4 regions of the Streptomyces lunaelactis genome follow, and region 2 is predicted to be linked to each of the others. Evidence: riboswitches for the same ligand, from Rfam matches in the RefSeq annotation. Region 2 holds a riboswitch; each other region holds the start of a gene.
What was found. Region 2 has a riboswitch for cobalamin ahead of metE (5-methyltetrahydropteroyltriglutamate--homocysteine S-methyltransferase). Riboswitches for the same ligand answer to the same signal wherever they lie in the genome.
Positions count from the first base shown of each region.

Region 1 (4,206 bases), 4.8 Mb from region 2:
GTCGGCCCGGTCCTCGCCGCGCAGATGGGCTATCTGCCCGGCACGATCTGGATCATCGTCGGCGTCATCTTCGCCGGCGCGGTCCAGGACATGGTGACGCTGTTCTTCTCCACGCGGCGCAACGGCAAGTCGCTGGGGCAGATGGCCCGCGACGAGATAGGACCGTTCGGCGGGGCGGCCGCGCTGATCGCGGTCTTCGCCATCATGATCATCCTGCTCGCCGTGCTGGCGCTGGTCATCGTCAACGCCCTGGCGCATTCGCCGTGGGGCGTCTTCTCCATCGGCATGACCATCCCGATCGCCCTGCTGATGGGTGTCTACCTGCGCATCCTGCGGCCGGGCAAGGTCACCGAGGTCTCGCTCATCGGCGTCTCGCTGCTGCTGCTCGCCATCGTCGCGGGCGGCTGGGTCGCCGAGTCGTCGTGGGCCGACACCTTCACGCTGGAGCCGGGCACGCTGGTCATCTGGATGGTGGTGTACGGATTCTTCGCTTCCGTACTCCCGGTCTGGATGCTGCTCGCGCCCCGCGACTATCTCTCGACCTTCATGAAGGTCGGCACCATCGTGCTGCTGGCGCTGGGCGTCGTCATCGCCCTGCCGACGCTGAAGATGGACGCGGTCACGGAGTTCGCGAGCCGCGGCGACGGGCCGGTCTTCGCCGGCTCGATGTTCCCCTTCGTCTTCATCACCATCGCCTGTGGCGCGCTCTCGGGCTTCCACTCCCTGGTCTCCTCGGGTACGACCCCGAAGATGATCCAGAAGGAGACGCAGATCCGGATGATCGGCTACGGGGCCATGCTGACCGAGTCGTTCGTCGCCATCATGGCGATGATCACGGCCTGCATCATCGACCCCGGCCTGTACTTCGCGATCAACTCCCCCGCCGGTGTGGTCGGAACCACGGTCCAGTCGGCGTCCGAGGCGGTGGCCGGCCTCGGCTTCACCATCTCGCCCGATGCACTGGCGAAGGCCGCCGCGGACGTCGAGGAGGCCAGCCTGCTGTCGCGTACCGGCGGTGCGCCGACCTTCGCGCTCGGCATGTCGGAGATCTTCTCGGCCGTCATCGGCGGCGCAGGGATGAAGGCGTTCTGGTACCACTTCGCGATCATGTTCGAGGCGCTGTTCATCCTCACCACGGTGGACGCGGGCACCCGGGTCGGCCGCTTCATGCTCCAGGACATGCTGGGCAACGTCTACAAGCCGTTCCGCCAGGTCAGCTGGAAGCCGGGCGTCTGGTTCGCCAGCGCGGTCGTCGTGGGCGGCTGGGGCTACTTCCTCTGGGTCGGCGTGCACGACCCGCTGGGCGGCATCAACCAGCTGTTCCCGCTGTTCGGCATCGCCAACCAGCTGCTGGCCGCCGTGGCACTGGCCGTCTGCACCACGCTGCTCATCAAGTCCGGCCGCCTCAAGTGGGCCTGGGTCACCGCGGTTCCACTCGCCTGGGACGCCGCCGTCACGCTCACCGCGAGCTGGCAGAAGATCTTCTCGGACGACCCCCGGGTGGGCTTCTTCGCCCAACGGGACAAGTACCAGGCGGGGATCGACGCCGACAAGGTGCTGCCACCCGCGAAGACGGTCGACGACATGCACACCGTCGTCACCAACTCCACCGTCGACGGCGTGCTTTCGGCCCTCTTCGCGATTCTCATCATCGTGGTCATCGCCGATGCGGCCCGGGTCTGTTTCAAGGCCGTCCGCAGCCCGGAGGGCATACGGCTCTCCGAGGTCCCGCACACCGAGTCCGAACTGGTCGCCCCGGCCGGCATGTTCCCCACCCCGGAGGAGAAGGCCGAACTGGTGGCGGCCGGGCTGGGGGCCGGAGGCGGCATCCGCAAGGAGCCCGCCCACGCCCCGGCCGAGGTGCCGGCCGGGACCGGCTCGCCGTGATGGCCGGACTGCGACGCGCCGCGGACCGGGTCCGCTGGTACGTGCACGAGCTGTCCGGCGAGGCGGTGTACGACAAGTACGTCGCCCACACGAGGTCCTGCGACCCGGCCGCCGAGGTCATGACCCGGCGGGAGTTCGAGCGCAGCCGGATGGACGCACGGGAGGCGGATCCGCGCGAAGGGTTCCGCTGCTGCTGACCGGGTGACCTACGACGGGCAACCGGGGCTCCGCCCCGGACCCCGCGGCTCAATCGCCGGCGAGGCTTGAGTTGCCGGCGCACGACGCGACACACAACATGTGGGGGCTGCTTCATCCAGCGGCCCCCACATGTATGCTCATGCTCGCTGTCGACGCAGGGGAATCCGGTGCGAATCCGGAACTGTCCCGCAACGGTGTGATGTGGTGCGCTTTGTCGTGCCCCGCCAGTCCGAGGACCTGCCGACGGTGCACCCGGCTCGACCGAACCGGGTGCCGAGACGTCCGGGCCTCGCGGTTGGGCCGGTGGACGCGGTGAGCCGTCCCCCGTGGCGTGCGCCCGTGCCCCCAACCCCCGTCGGCCCAGAGCCGAGCGAGGGAGAGCCCCACGTGACCATCGCGCCAGCCGATCCGGCTTCAGGCATCTTTGAGCAGCAGGTGGCCGACGGCCCCGGGACCGCGCTTCTGCGGACCCTGACCGATCTCACCGCCGATCTGCCGGACACCGACCCGGGACGGGTCGCCGCCGCCGCGCTGCGCGGCCGGCACGCCGGATCGGACGCGGCCGAGCTCCGGAGCCTGGCCACCGACGCTGCCGCGGGGCTGATCTCCGAGGACCCGGCCTACTCGCGGCTCGCCGCTCGTCTGCTGACCCGTCATATCGCAGACGAGGCAGCCGGACAGGGCGCGGTGTCGTTCTCCGCCTCCGTCGCGGTGGGGCACCGTGAGGGTCTGATCGCCGACCGTACGGCCGAGTTCGTGACGCTGCACACCGCACGCCTCGACTCCCTCATCGACCGGGCCGCCGACGACCGCTTCGGCTACTTCGGGCTGCGCACCCTCTACAGCCGCTACCTCCTCCGCCACCCGATCACCCGTCAGGTGATCGAGACGCCCCAGCACTTCATGCTGCGCGTCGCCTGCGGGCTCGCCGAGAACGACAGCACCCGCGCCCTGGACGAGGTCGCCGCCCTGTACGGCCTGATGAGCCGACTGGACTACCTCCCCTCGTCCCCCACGCTCTTCAACTCCGGCACCCGCCACCCGCAGATGTCCTCCTGCTATCTGCTGGACTCGCCGCTGGACGAGCTCGACTCGATCTACGACCGCTACCACCAGGTGGCGCGGCTGTCGAAGCACGCGGGCGGCATCGGCCTCTCCTACTCCCGTATCCGCTCGCGCGGTTCGCTGATCCGCGGCACCAACGGGCACTCCAACGGCATCGTCCCGTTCCTCAAGACCCTCGACGCCTCGGTCGCCGCGGTGAACCAGGGCGGCCGGCGCAAGGGCGCCGCCGCCGTCTACCTGGAGACCTGGCACTCCGACATCGAGGAGTTCCTGGAGCTGCGCGACAACACCGGTGAGGACGCCCGGCGTACGCACAATCTGAACCTCGCGCACTGGATCCCGGACGAATTCATGCGCCGCGTCGAGGCCGACGGCGACTGGTCGCTGTTCTCGCCTGCCGATGTGCCGGAGCTGGTCGACCTGTGGGGCGACGAGTTCGACGCCGCGTACCGCAAGGCGGAGGCCGCGGGTCTTGCGCAGAAGTCCATGCCGGCCCGTGAACTGTACGGCCGGATGATGCGGACGCTCGCCCAGACGGGCCAGGGCTGGATGACGTTCAAGGACGCCTCGAACCGCACGGCCAACCAGACCGCCGAGCCGGGCAGGGTCGTCCACTCCTCGAACCTGTGCACCGAGATCCTGGAGGTGACGGACGACGGGGAGACGGCCGTCTGCAACCTCGGCTCGGTCAACCTCGGTTCGTTCGTGCTCGCGTCGGGAGACATCGACTGGGAGCGGCTGGACGAGACCGTCCGTACGGCCGTCACCTTCCTCGACCGCGTCGTCGACATCAACTTCTACCCGACCGAGCAGGCCGGCCGCTCCAACGCCAAGTGGCGCCCGGTGGGCCTGGGCGCGATGGGTCTCCAGGACGTCTTCTTCAAGCTCCGCCTGCCCTTCGGCTCGCCCGAGGCGAAGGCGCTCTCCACGAAGATCGCCGAGCGGATCATGCTCGCCGCTTACGAGGCGTCCTGCGAACTCGCCGAGCGCAACGGCCCGCTGCCCGCCTGGTCCCAGACGCGTGCGGCCCGTGGCGTGCTGCACCCCGACCACTAC
Region 1 is NZ_CP026304.1:5,721,937-5,726,142, reverse strand. Features, by position in the region: gene SLUN_RS26560 (carbon starvation CstA family protein) at 1-1,887, shown strand, start outside; gene SLUN_RS26555 (YbdD/YjiX family protein) at 1,887-2,084, shown strand; cobalamin riboswitch at 2,219-2,344, shown strand; gene SLUN_RS26550 (ribonucleoside-diphosphate reductase subunit alpha) at 2,473-4,206, shown strand, end outside.
Region 1: another riboswitch for cobalamin. It lies ahead of SLUN_RS26550 (ribonucleoside-diphosphate reductase subunit alpha); the one in region 2 lies ahead of metE (5-methyltetrahydropteroyltriglutamate--homocysteine S-methyltransferase).

Region 2 (4,206 bases):
GGCGCTCGGGACACGCGGTGAGTGGATGTCGTAGACGCCCGGTCCGACCTCGCGCGGGTATCCCGCGGTGGCGAGCTCGTCGGCAACCTGCATATGGGAGCGGGCGGCCTCCAGGCTGATGACATCGGCGTCGAGGTCGTCGATGGCCTGCAGGATGTCACCGAACTCGGCGTAGCACATGTGCGTGTGGATCTGGGTGTCCGGACGCACTCCGCCGGTGGTGAGCCGGAACGCCTCCGTCGCCCAGTACAGGTAGGCCTCGTGGTCGGCGCTGCGCAGCGGCAGCGTCTCGCGCAGGGCGGGCTCGTCCACCTGGATCACCGAACCGCCTGCCGCTTCAAGGTCGTTGACCTCCTCGCGCAGGGCGAGCGCGACCTGGCGGGCGGTCTCGGCGAGCGGCTGGTCGTCGCGGACGAAGGACCAGGCGAGCATGGTGACCGGGCCGGTGAGCATTCCCTTGACGGGCCGGTCGGTCAGCGACTGGGCGTACGAGGTCCAGCGCACCGTCATCGGCTCGGGCCGGGAGATGTCGCCGGCCAGGATCGGCGGCCGGACATAGCGGGTGCCGTACGACTGGACCCAGCCGTGCTGCGTGGCGAGGTAGCCGGTGAGCTGCTCGGCGAAGTACTGCACCATGTCATTGCGTTCGGGCTCGCCGTGTACGAGCACATCGATGCCCGCCTTCTCCTGGAAGGAGATGACCTCGCGGATCTCGGCCTCGATCCGCTCGTCGTAACCTTCGGCGCCGATGCGCCCGGCCCGCAGATCCGCCCGCGCGGTGCGCAGTTCGGCGGTCTGCGGGAACGAGCCGATGGTGGTCGTGGGCAGCAGTGGCAGTCCGAGGCGGGCGCGCTGAGCGGTGGCGCGCTCGGCGTACGGCAGGCTCCGGCGGGCGTCCGCCTGGGTGACGGCGGCGCTGCGGGCACGCACGGCCGGGTCGTGGGTGAGCGCGGAGCCGACGCGGGAGAGCAGGTCGGCCCGGTTGGCGGCGAGTTGGGCCGCGATGCTCTCGGCGCCCTCGGTCAGCCCGCGGGCCAGGGTGACGACCTCGGACGTCTTCTGGCGGGCAAAGGCCAGCCAGCGGGCGACCTGGGTGTCCACATCGCGCTCTGTCGTGGCGTCGAGAGGCACATGCAGCAGCGAGCAGGACGGCGCCACATCGACCCGGTCCGCGAGGCCGAGCAGGGTGGCGAGTGTGGCCATCGACCTGCCCAGGTCGTTGATCCACACATTGCGGCCGTCGACCACTCCCGCGACGAGCCGCTTGCCGCGCAGCCCGCCGGCGGCGGCGAGGTCGTCGAGGTTGGCGGCGCCGGCGCCGGTGAAGTCGAGGGCAAGCCCCTCGACCGGTGCCTTGGCCAGTACGGGGAGTGCGTCGCCGAGCCTGCCGAAGTAGGACGCCACCAGGAGTTGGGGGCGGTCGGTGAGCGCGCCGAGGTCACGGTAGGCGCGGGCCGCGGCGTTCAGCTCGGCCGGCGACCGGTCCTGGACGAGGGCCGGTTCATCGAGCTGCACCCACTGTGCGCCCGCGGCTCGCAGGTCGGAGAGCACCTCGGCGTACACCGGCAGCAGCCGGTCCAGGAGGGTGAGCGGCTCGAAGCCGGCAGAGACGCCGGGTGCCGGCTTGGCGAGCAGCAGATAGGTGATCGGTCCGACGAGTACCGGGCGTCCGGTATGACCGAGCGCGAGGGCTTCCCCGAGCTCCGCGACCTGCTTGGCGGAGTCGGCAGTGAAGACGGTGTCGGGGCCGAGTTCGGGGACGAGGTAGTGGTAGTTGGTGTCGAACCACTTGGTCATCTCCAGCGGCGCGAGGTCCTGGGTGCCGCGGGCCATGGCAAAGTAACCGTCGAGGGCATCGGCCTCGACGTCCGCGCGGTGGCGGTCGGGGACGGCGCCGACCATGACGCTGGTGTCCAGCACATGGTCGTAGTACGAGAAGTCTCCGGTGGGCACTTCGTGGATTCCGGAGTCGGCGAGCTGCTGCCAGTTGGCCCGGCGCAGCCCGGCGGCGGTCTCCCGGAGGGCATCGGCGCCGACGCGGCCCTTCCAGTAGCCCTCGATGGCTTTCTTCAGTTCCCGGTTCGGACCCTGGCGCGGGTAGCCGTGGACAGTGGCCCGGGCTCCCGCGGCTGCGGATGTGGTCACGGAACTCTCCTTCGCGAGTACTCGTCGGGTGACCCCGGACTGGTCGTGAGACGCGAAGGAACGACAACCGGAGCAGACAGTCACGCACCGTGCGAGGTGCGCCTGTGCTTGCCCGTACCGCCGACCCGCCCACGAGGTCACCGAGATCTCCGCGCGCGTTCGCGCACGGGCAGTGGCAGGTCTTCGGACTCATGGGCTCGCCTTCGCTGTACGAAGGCACCTACTGGCCGTCGCTTCCCAGACCCGTTGCCGGGGCCAGTGCGTATGACGGCGGTCGTTCCCACTCACCGCTGCGGGGCAGTTCCGGATTCCCACCGGATTCCCTCTTGCGACGCCGCTGTCTGGCGGACAGGGCGAACCATCTGCGCGTTCAGCCTAGCCGCCGGCCGGCCCCTTCGCTTGACAGGTGACCAAATGGTCACCTATTTTTGTTGGTGTGGACGACGTGTTCAAGGCCCTGGCAGACCCGACGCGACGCAGCTTGCTGGACGAGCTCTTCCGCGAGGACGGGCAGACGCTCAGCGCACTCGAGGCGCGCTTCGAGATCACGCGCTTCGGTGTGATGAAGCACCTGAAGCAGCTCGAAGAGGCAGGCCTGATCGTGACCAGGCGCCAGGGCAGGGAGAAGCTCCACTTCCTGAACCCCGTCCCCATCCGCCTCGTCCACGACCGGTGGGTGAGCAAGTACGCGCAACCGTGGGCCGCTGCGCTCAGCGACCTCAAGAGCCGACTGGAGAGTCCCATGGAGAAGGTCTTCGAGATCTACATCCGCACGACCCCTGAGCGCCTCTGGCAGGCGATCACCGACCCCGACATCAGAAGCAAATACAACTTCGGTGCCCGGGTCACCTCCGACTGGACGCCCGGCTCGCGGTACGAAATGAGCTCCCCGCGTGCCGACGGGCTGCTCGGCGAGGGGGAGATTCTCGAGGTCGATCCACCGCGCCGGCTCGTGCAGAGCATGGTCGCGCTCTGGAGCGACGAGGTGAAGGCCGAGGGGACCTCGAGGGTCACCTGGGAGATCGAGCCCGTCGGCGACTCCTGCCGGCTGACGGTCACCCACGACCAGCTGCGCGAGGGCGCGAACGACGAGCTCTACGGCGGCTGGCCGATGATCCTCTCCGGCCTGAAGACCTGGCTCGAGACGGGCGAGCTGCTCACCACGCCGGGCTCGCTGATGTACACCTAGGCCGTGTCTGACAAACGAAAGACCCCAGGCCCGGCTCAGTGCGCGGAGAGAGAAGGCGCAACCGGCCTTTCCGGTACGGGTGTCCGGGGTCCGGACCCGTACCAGGCCGCCGTTCGAGGGTCGGCCGGGCGCCGGGTCAGGAACCGGCGGAGGCGGACTGGCCGACGCGCAGACCTGAGCCCACCACCCGGGCCCTGATGCCATCGCGCTCCACCGTGATGTGCTGCAGCCTCAACTCCTTGAGCGCGTCCGGCAGTTCGAACGAGAGCGACAGGCGCTCGGAGAGTTCCGGGGGCCTAAGGGCGAGCAGCGCTTCGACAAGGCGGGGGTCGATGCCGGCCTTCCGCAGCAGTTGCGGATGCTCGATGACCACATCGACGAGATTGACCGTCATCAGCCGCTCGATGAACTTCGGCGCGTTGGTGAGCCGGTGCAGCTCCTCCTCGCTCCGCAGCGCCCGGCGCACCTGCTCCTCGGGCACCCCGAGCCGGTCGATCACCGCGGGCACCGCCAGCAGCGCCTTCAGCCGCGCTCCTTCGCGGCTGATCCGCTCGGCCGCCTCGCGATGCAGCCGCAGGCCGGAGTGTTCCGGGTCCTTGCCCGGCCGGTAGGTGGCGACTTTGGGAATGTCGAGCCGCATACCGTCCAGGGTGGTGGTGAGGGCCCGCTCGTTGTCGCGCTGGATGTGCGCTTGTGCCCGTACGCGCAGATCCTGGCCGGCGACGACGAGTTCGCCGTTCACGCGCACCGCGTCGGCGCCGCTGCCGGTGAAGCGGAGCTGTGAGGCGCCCAGCTCACGGTTGAGGTCGTCGAAGGAGAGCAGCACCTCGCCGTCCAGCTTGCCGATGACGGCGCCCTTGATCGAGGTCGGG
Region 2 is NZ_CP026304.1:908,304-912,509, forward strand. Features, by position in the region: gene metE (5-methyltetrahydropteroyltriglutamate--homocysteine S-methyltransferase) at 1-2,145, opposite strand, end outside; cobalamin riboswitch at 2,303-2,524, opposite strand; gene SLUN_RS03970 (ArsR/SmtB family transcription factor) at 2,582-3,334, shown strand; gene SLUN_RS03975 (LmeA family phospholipid-binding protein) at 3,471-4,206, opposite strand, start outside.

Region 3 (4,206 bases), on a different replicon from region 2:
GGTCAGCCCGCTGGGCACCTACCTGATGACCGAATCGATCGAAGCGACCGACACGGCCGTAGAGACCACGCTGGCCATCTGGGACACCCGCACCGTCCGCAAGATCATCACCATGAGTTCCCGCGGACCTGTCTCCTTCTTGGCGGACTCCTCGTTCTCTCCGGACGAACGCGTACTTTCCCTGCCCAGCGGCGGCCAGGGAAAGCCGTTCACCTGGTTCGACACACACACCAAGAAGAAGCTGCCCGTCCCCCTCCCCTACGGGGTCAAGGCCACCGACATCCAGGGGCCCGTGGTGTTCAGCCCGGACGGGAAGTCCGTGGCTCTGACGCTCAAGGGCGGCAAGATCAACGTGTTCGACCGACGCGGCGGAGGGCATCTCGGCACCGAACTCAAGGGCGCCGAGGACCCTGACTATCCCCTCTACTTCAGTCACGACGGCCGGTTTCTCGTGCGGAACGCCATCGTCTGGGACACAGAAGCGTTGCGGGCCTCCGAGCCTGTCATGCGCTACGCGACCACCCAGAGCGAGTGTCACCCCCTGACGCCCCTGCGTTTCACGGCCGACGACTCGAAGCTCCGGTGCGCCGGAACCGACGGCGTCGTCCGGTCGCTCGACGTCCGTGCCTTCACCAAAACCCCCGAGTCGACCGGTGGGTACTACGACGAGGGCGCGGTGAGCCTCGACCGGTCCACCTTTGCGCTCCGTACTCGCAACGACATCGAAATCTGGTCACCGCTCTCGCGGACCAAGCGTTCCACCATGACGTCAGTCGTGGGCAGCACGGGTCAGCTCGTGGACAAGATGCAGCCAAGCCGCGATGGCCGGCTGCTTGCCGTCGTCGCCGATACCCAGATCGAGATCTGGGATACGGCCAAGAAGAAACCATCACTGCTAGGCAGCCTGTCCATCCTCGAAAAGGACCAGTCCGGCGGAGCGACGCAGCCGTACCCATTCGCACCGGACAAGGCGGTCGCGTTCTCGCCGGACAGCAAGTCACTCGCCGTCCAGGTCGTGAAAGCCCAGACCAACACGCTCACGTTCTGGGACCTGACCACCATGCGCCGGATCCGCGAGGTGCACGCCGACCTCGGCTACCCCAGCAACGGAGGGGCCGTCTTCTTCCAGCCCGACGGCAAATCCGTGATCGCCGCCCCGAACCTCGGCAGAGTCGCGTTCCCCTCCGGCCGGGTCATCACCAAGGGCGCCCCGAGCCTGGAGGTGGACTCCACCAGCGACGATGGCGCGACGATCTACACCTACCCTCGCAAATTCCGGCCCTACATCCGGCTCTGGGACGCTCAGACGCTCCTGCCCGAAGGAAACGACCTGCGCACTGGCGCCGTAACCCCTCCCCTGCTCACGCCGGAAAGGGCCAGCGCCGCCTCATCCGACGGCCGACTGTTCGCCACGGTCCACCAGTCCGGACCCACCTACCAGATCAAGGTATGGGACAGTCGCACCCGGACCCAGCTCGGCGCCCCGCTCACGGGGTACATCGACGAGATCGTCGCGCTCGCGTTCGCCCCCGACGGCTCAGCGCTGACCAGCATGGATAGGTACGGCAGATTCTTCACCTACACCATCGCCCCTGCGCAGCTGATCCGAGACCTCTGCGCCAAGTCAGGCCCTCTCACCGAACAGGAGTGGAAGACCTACATCCCCGACATCCCCTACCGCAAGACATGCTGACCTGACGGAAACGAACCAGCCGGGCTCGCCGAACAGGTCATCAGGGCCAGCGGGCACGGGAGTTCGGACATCCGTGCAAAGGACTTCGGAATTCGACAAACGCGGAGCGCGAGGAACTGTGGAAGTGCCTCGACTACCTCCGGCCCGGTGACACGCTCGTGGTGCCCTCGCTCGATCGCTTGGGTCGCTCGATCCAAGACCTGATCTCCATCGTGGCCGGACTCCGCAAGCGCGGGATCGGCTTCCAGTCGCTGCACGAGTCCCTCGACACAACCACGCCCGGCGGGCGCCTGGTCTTCCACGTGTTCGCCGCGCTCGCGGAGTTCATCCGAGAACTGATCGTGCAGGGCACCCACGAGGGCCTTGCGGCCGCGCGAGCACGCGGCGAACGGATTGGTCGACCGCCCGCCATGACGGAGGAGCAGGTCCGCCACGCTCGCGGGCTGCTGACGGACCCGGAGAACACCATCACCTCGATCGCCAAGCTGCTGGGCGTGTCCCGTACGACGCTCTACAAGTACGTACCGGAGCTGGCGGCAGGGCGGGACTCGCTCGTACCGAACGCTCGACCCGGGCAACTGCCGTCGGCAGAGCGACGCGTCAAGTAGAATCGGTGCCAAGCAGCAGCAGGGGAATCCGGTGCAATTCCGGAACTGTCCCGCAACGGTGTACGTGAAGCGCCTCCCGCGCCCCACCTGAGTCCGAGGACCTGCCTGCCCGAAGATCCCGGCGACTCGTCGGGTCCTTCGGCAGGGCACCGGGACACCTCCAGTAGGACCGATGCCCAACTCATCGAGTTGGGCATTCTTGCTGTCAGACCCCACGCACCCCGCCGAAGTTGTGGAGACCGCGCCCGCGGTCTCCACATTCAGGGCCGTCACGCGGCCCGCGAGCGGGAGACTGACCTTGACTGTGCACATCGACCCCGTCGGCGGCGCCCTCATGGTGGTGGCGTGCGTCGTGGGGTACTTCGTCTACAAGCACACTCGCCAGGGGCCGCTCGGCAAGGGCGACATTGTCGGGGCCATCGTCTGCGGCACCTCGGTACTGGCGGCGCTGGTGCTCATCCTCGGCGGCGACCACTCCCAAGTTCAGGTCCCCGAACCGGGGCGGAGCGGAGTCCCCTCGACTTCGCCGGGCCCCGCTTCCATCTCCATTCACCAGGGCGCCAGCCCATCCGCGTCGCCGTAGTCGGCATAACTGTGACGCCGGACAGCTAGAAGCCCCGGGACCAGACGACCCGGGGCTTCTGTGTGCACTTCGCTTGTGTCCGGTTCAACGATTGGAGTCCGCTTCGGTCACCGTCGGTGCTCTTGAGCTCCACATCCATGCCAGCGTCTGCGTCCATGCCGGTGGACTCCGGCCTTCGACGCTTCCACGTTCTGCGATCAGCTGCATGACCGGCTCAAGACAGTCGCTGACGCCACCCTCGATGGGCTCGGCGCCACTGAGCGCCGGGCCCATCGCAAGCCGGGGCCGGGACCAGCGACTGAAAGCGCACAGCGTCTCAGCGACTGATGGCGACTGAGTCGCTTTCCCGAGGGAAACAAAGAAAGTCCAGGTCAGGGCTGCGCAAAAAGCCAGTCAGCGACCGAAGCGACCGAAGCTCGGATGTTATGAGGACATTCGCGCGTGTGCGTGTGTGCGTCATAGATAGGTGTCTTGAGTCGCTTCAGTCGCTGTTTGAGGGTTCAACCCGCCCTGACCTGGACTTTCTGACGACACCTCAGGCAGCGACCCAAGATTTTTGGGTCGCTGCCTGTTCAGTCGCTGGCTGAAGCGTCTAGAAGTCGAGCTCGATGTAGTCGATGTCGGTGAACTCGACCAGTAGGTCGTGGGCGCGGCGTCCGCGGTCCTTGAAGTAGATCTCCTGCAGGCCCTCGGCGGCGATGTCCCGCAGCTGCTGCTCGGAGGCGCCGGCCGCCTGGGCGTCGAACAGCCGGGCCGCGTACACCGGTGGCAGGGCCTGGGTGATGAGCCGCAGCCGGCCGTCGTCGGTGGTGCCGGGGGCGGCGGTGTAGCCGAACCGGGCGCGGGTCTCGATGACGATGCCACCAGTGGTGGCTGCCTGCTTCTTGGCCCGCTCCCGTACACGGGGCTGCCACCTCCTGCGCACCTCCGCCACCAGACGGGCCGAGAGGTCCCTGCGAGGCCGTTTCAGCTGGCCTTTGAGGTAGCGCTCCACGGTGCGCTGGGAGACGCCCAGAAGCCGCGCCACGGCCATCGTGGAGCCCTTCTCCTGCTTCACCAGGAACTTCATCTGGGCCTGCGCGGACTGCGGGATGGGGCGGGTGAAGTTCGCCGCCGCCGCCTTGTCCAGGCTGTCCTCGAGGATGCCCACCGAGCTCCCCTACTCTCCGTCGATCGCGGCGTCGGTGCCCTTGATGTGCCGGGCGGGGTTGTGGCCTTCGTCCAGCATCCGCACGGCCCACATGAGTTCCTGGGTCCCCTCGTGCTTGACCATGCCGGGGCTGACCCCGAGACGGAACCCGCCGGGAAGCGGCTTGTCGTCG
Region 3 is NZ_CP026305.1:112,207-116,412, forward strand. Features, by position in the region: gene SLUN_RS38775 (nSTAND1 domain-containing NTPase) at 1-1,693, shown strand, start outside; partial or broken gene SLUN_RS38780 (recombinase family protein) at 1,780-2,301, shown strand; cobalamin riboswitch at 2,288-2,424, shown strand; gene SLUN_RS38785 (hypothetical protein) at 2,600-2,884, shown strand; gene tpg (telomere-protecting terminal protein Tpg) at 3,477-4,034, opposite strand; gene tap (telomere-associated protein Tap) at 4,044-4,206, opposite strand, start outside.
Region 3: another riboswitch for cobalamin. It lies ahead of SLUN_RS38785 (hypothetical protein); the one in region 2 lies ahead of metE (5-methyltetrahydropteroyltriglutamate--homocysteine S-methyltransferase).

Region 4 (4,206 bases), 1.1 Mb from region 2:
AGCCGCCATGTAGTGGATCAGCGGGACCTCGGGGACCAGGGTGGAGACGGCGGTGGCGTGCACGGCGTGGGTGTGCACCACGGCGCCCGCGTGGGTGTTCCGGTAGACCTGGAGGTGCAGCGGCAGCTCGCTGGTGGGGGCGAGATCGCCCAGGACCTGGTTGCCGTCGAGATCGACGGCGACGGCGTCCTCGGGAGTGAGACGGTCGTAGGGCACTCCGCTCGGGGTGACCAGGACGAGTCCGCCGGCCCGTACCGAGACATTGCCCGATGTGCCCACCACCAGGCCTTCGGCCGCCGTTCTGCGGGCCGTGGCCACGAGGTCTTCCCACGCCCGCCCGATCGCGTCCTGCCGTACCTCATCGGTCATGCGGTGATCCTGTCAGGCGGCTGCGGCGTGCCGCAGGGCGTCGAGTGACGGAGATCTCTTCAACCCGCACAAATGCCGCTTCCGGCGCCTCGCGGAACCCCCTCGGGCAACCCTGACGCAAGCCCGACACGGTCTGACGCACCGCTGTGGCCACTCCCCCTGAGGAGCGGGGTGATGGATCCTCACTTAACGACACCGCAACGCCCGTCGTAGTTCATCTTCCGTTCATCCAGGTTAACTACGTTCGCCGCGCCACTGACGTCAAACGATTGCCTGGGTAAATGGAACACATCACCTTGCTCCTTGCGATTGTGATCGTGACAGCGCTCGTGTTCGATTTCACGAACGGATTCCATGACACCGCCAACGCGATGGCGACGACCATCTCGACCGGCGCGCTCAAGCCCAAGACAGCGGTGGCCATGTCCGCCGCGCTCAACCTCGTCGGCGCGTTCCTGTCCGTGGAGGTCGCCAAGACGATCTCCAGCGGCCTCGTGACCGAGGCGGGCATCACACCCGAAGTCATCTTCGCGGCGCTCGTCGGCGCCATCCTCTGGAACCTGATGACCTGGCTGATCGGCCTGCCGTCCAGTTCCTCGCACGCCCTGATGGGCGGTCTGATCGGCGCCACCATCGCCTCGGTCGGCGTCAGCGGTGTCAACGGCGGCACCGTCGTCACCAAGGTGCTGATCCCCGCGATCGCCGCCCCGCTGGTCGCCGGCATCGCGGCCTTCCTCGCCTCCCGGCTGACGTACAAGATCGGCAAGAACGCCGACGAGAAGGCCACCGCGAAGGGTTACCGCACCGGCCAGATCGCCTCGGCCGGCCTGGTCTCCCTGGCCCACGGCACCAACGACGCGCAGAAGACGATGGGCATCATCACGCTGGCGCTCGTCGCCGGCGGTGTGCTCTCCCCCGGCTCCAACCCCCCGATGTGGGTCATCCTCTCCGCCGGTCTCGCGATCGCGATGGGCACCTACCTCGGCGGCTGGCGCATCATCCGCACCATGGGCAAGGGCCTCACCGACCTCCAGCCGCAGCAGGGCTTCGCCGCCCAGACCAGCGCGGCCAGCGTCATCCTCGCCTCCTCCAACCTCGGCTTCTCGCTGTCGACCACGCACTCCTGCTCCGGCGCGGTGATGGGCGCCGGCCTCGGCCGCAAGGGCGGCGTGGTCCGCTGGTCCACCGCCACCCGGATGTTCGTCGCCTGGGGCCTGACCCTGCCCGCCGCCGGCCTGGTCGCCGCGGGCTCGGAGTTCGTGACCAAGCAGGGCGACTGGGGCGTCGCGGCCGTCGCGGTCTTCCTGATCGGCGCCTGCACCGCGATCTGGTTCGTCTCCCGCCGCCAGGTCGTCGACCACACCAACGTCAACGACGTGAGCGCCGACGCCGAGCCCGCGGGCGTCGTGACCGCGGCCATCGCGGCCGTCACCCCGCCGCCGGCCGGCACGCCCGCGAACGACGACCTCAAGACGACCATCCCGGCTCCGGCCCCCGCCGGCTCCGAGCCGACGCAGCCGGCCACGGTGTAAGGACAGATCTGCATGAACATCGACTGGGTAGCTCTCGGCTCCGTCTTCGGCGTGAGCCTCGTCGCCACCGTCGCCCTGGTGGGCCTGTTCACCCTCGGCGTGGTGGGCCTGACCAAGCAGGAGTCGGCGTCCGGACAGGGCGGCGGCACCGCGGCAATGGCGCGCACCGGTGCGTACGCCTGCTTCGCGCTCTGCGCGGCGGCCGTGTCGTACGGGATCTATCTGATCGTCACCTGACGGCACAGCCGCAACGGCACAGCTTCACCGGCCGGGCCGGACACACCCTCGGGTGCGTCCGGCCCGGCTTTCCGCTGCCCTGGGCGCGGCGCCCGGCCGACTGCCCGGTGTGGGGCTCGGCACACTGTCCCACCGCAGGTCAAGGGCGAGTTGACGGGCGTTCGCGAGCGTGGTGGACTGCCGAGGCCATTACGGCGGCAGAAGAGGAAGCCGGTGCGAATCCGGCGCGGTCCCGCCACTGTCACCGGGGAGCACATCCCCGGAAGCCAGGAACTCTCACCGCCGATCACGTCGAACCAGGGCGCGGACACCCTGAGTGAGGACATATCGCCATGCCCGGCTGCCGTTCCGTTCCCGCTGTCAGTACGAAGGTCGATCCCAGGGTCACTCGAGGCGTAACGGCGGCCTGAACCCATGCGTGTCGACCGTGAGTTCGTGTACGGCGCCATCGCCGGTCTGGCCGGTGACCTGCTGCTCGGCGATCCTCGCCGGGGGCATCCGGTCGCCGCGTTCGGGCGGGCCGCAGGCGCTGTCGAGCAGGTGCTGTGGCGTGATCACCGCGGCTGGGGCGCCCTGCACACCGCCCTGTGCGCCGGAGGTGCCGCCGCCGGTGCCGCGCTTGTTTCGCGCGGTGCGCGGGGCCGCGGCGCCGCATCCGTCGCGCTGACCGCCGCCGCCACCTGGGCCGTTGTCGGGGGTACGTCGCTGGGCCGCGAGGCGCGGGCCATCGGTGGCGCGCTCGCGGCCGGGGATCTGGAGGTGGCGCGGGAGCGGCTGCCGCATCTGTGCGGGCGCGATCCGCAGTACCTGGACGAGCGGCAGATCGCGCGCGCCGTCGTGGAGTCCGTCGCCGAGAACACCTCCGACGCGGTCGTGGGCGCGCTCGTGTGGGGTGCGCTCGCGGGTGTGCCGGGTCTGGTGGGCTTCCGGGCGGTCAACACGCTGGACGCGATGGTCGGGCACAAGTCGCCCCGGTACCGGCGGTTCGGCTGGGCGTCGGCACGCCTCGACGATGTGGCCGGCTGGCCGGGGGCCCGGCTCACCGCCGGTCTTGCGGTGCTCGCGGGCGGGGACGCGCCCGGGGCCGTACGGGCGTGGCGGGCCGATGCGAGGAAGCACCCGAGCCCGAACGCGGGGCCGGTGGAGGCCGCGTTCGCGGGGGCGCTCGGCGTACGGCTCGGCGGGACCCTCTCGTACGGCGGCCGGGTCGAGCACCGGCCCGTGCTCAACGGCTCGGGCCGCACCGTGGAGTTCGGTGACATCGAACGCGCCGTGCGGCTCTCCCGCCGCGTCGGCTGGCTGACTCTGGCGGCCTGCGCGGCGGGCCGCCTGGCGGGTCACGCGCTGCGCGCGCGGCGCGCGGGAAAGGGGCGGGGATGAGCAGGCGCAGAGGCGGCGGGCTGCTGGTCGCGGGGACGACGTCCGACGCGGGCAAGAGCGTCGTCACGGCCGGGATCTGCCGATGGCTCGTACGGCAGGGAGTGAAGGTCGCGCCCTTCAAGGGACAGAACATGTCGCTCAATTCGTTCGTGACGCGCGAGGGCGCGGAGATCGGGCGGGCCCAGGCGATGCAGGCGCAGGCGGCGCGCGTGGAGCCCACAGCGCTGATGAATCCCGTACTGCTCAAGCCGGGGAGCGACCGTTCGAGCCAGGTGGTCCTGATGGGCAAGCCGGTGGGCGAACTGAGCGCCCGCGGCTACCACGGGGGGCGGCAGGAGGCTCTCCTGGGCACCGTCGTGGAGTGCCTGGAGGAGCTGCGGGGCACGTATGAAGCCGTGATCTGTGAGGGGGCGGGCAGTCCGGCCGAGATCAATCTGCGGCGTACGGACATCGTGAACATGGGCATCGCGCGGGCGGCCCGGCTCCCGGTGCTCGTGGTCGGGGACATCGACCGCGGGGGCGTCTTCGCCTCGTTCTTCGGGACCACCGCGCTGCTCAGTGCCGAGGATCAGGCGCTGGTCGCCGGGTACATCGTCAACAAGTTCCGGGGCGATGTGTCGCTGCTCGAGCCCGGCATCGAGATGCTGCGGGGGCTGACCGGGCGGCACACGTACGGGATTCTGCCGTA
Region 4 is NZ_CP026304.1:1,993,352-1,997,557, forward strand. Features, by position in the region: gene SLUN_RS08925 (class II aldolase/adducin family protein) at 1-369, opposite strand, end outside; gene SLUN_RS08930 (inorganic phosphate transporter) at 651-1,901, shown strand; gene SLUN_RS08935 (hypothetical protein) at 1,914-2,138, shown strand; cobalamin riboswitch at 2,295-2,436, shown strand; gene SLUN_RS08940 (cobalamin biosynthesis protein) at 2,553-3,518, shown strand; gene SLUN_RS08945 (cobyric acid synthase) at 3,515-4,206, shown strand, end outside.
Region 4: another riboswitch for cobalamin. It lies ahead of SLUN_RS08940 (cobalamin biosynthesis protein); the one in region 2 lies ahead of metE (5-methyltetrahydropteroyltriglutamate--homocysteine S-methyltransferase).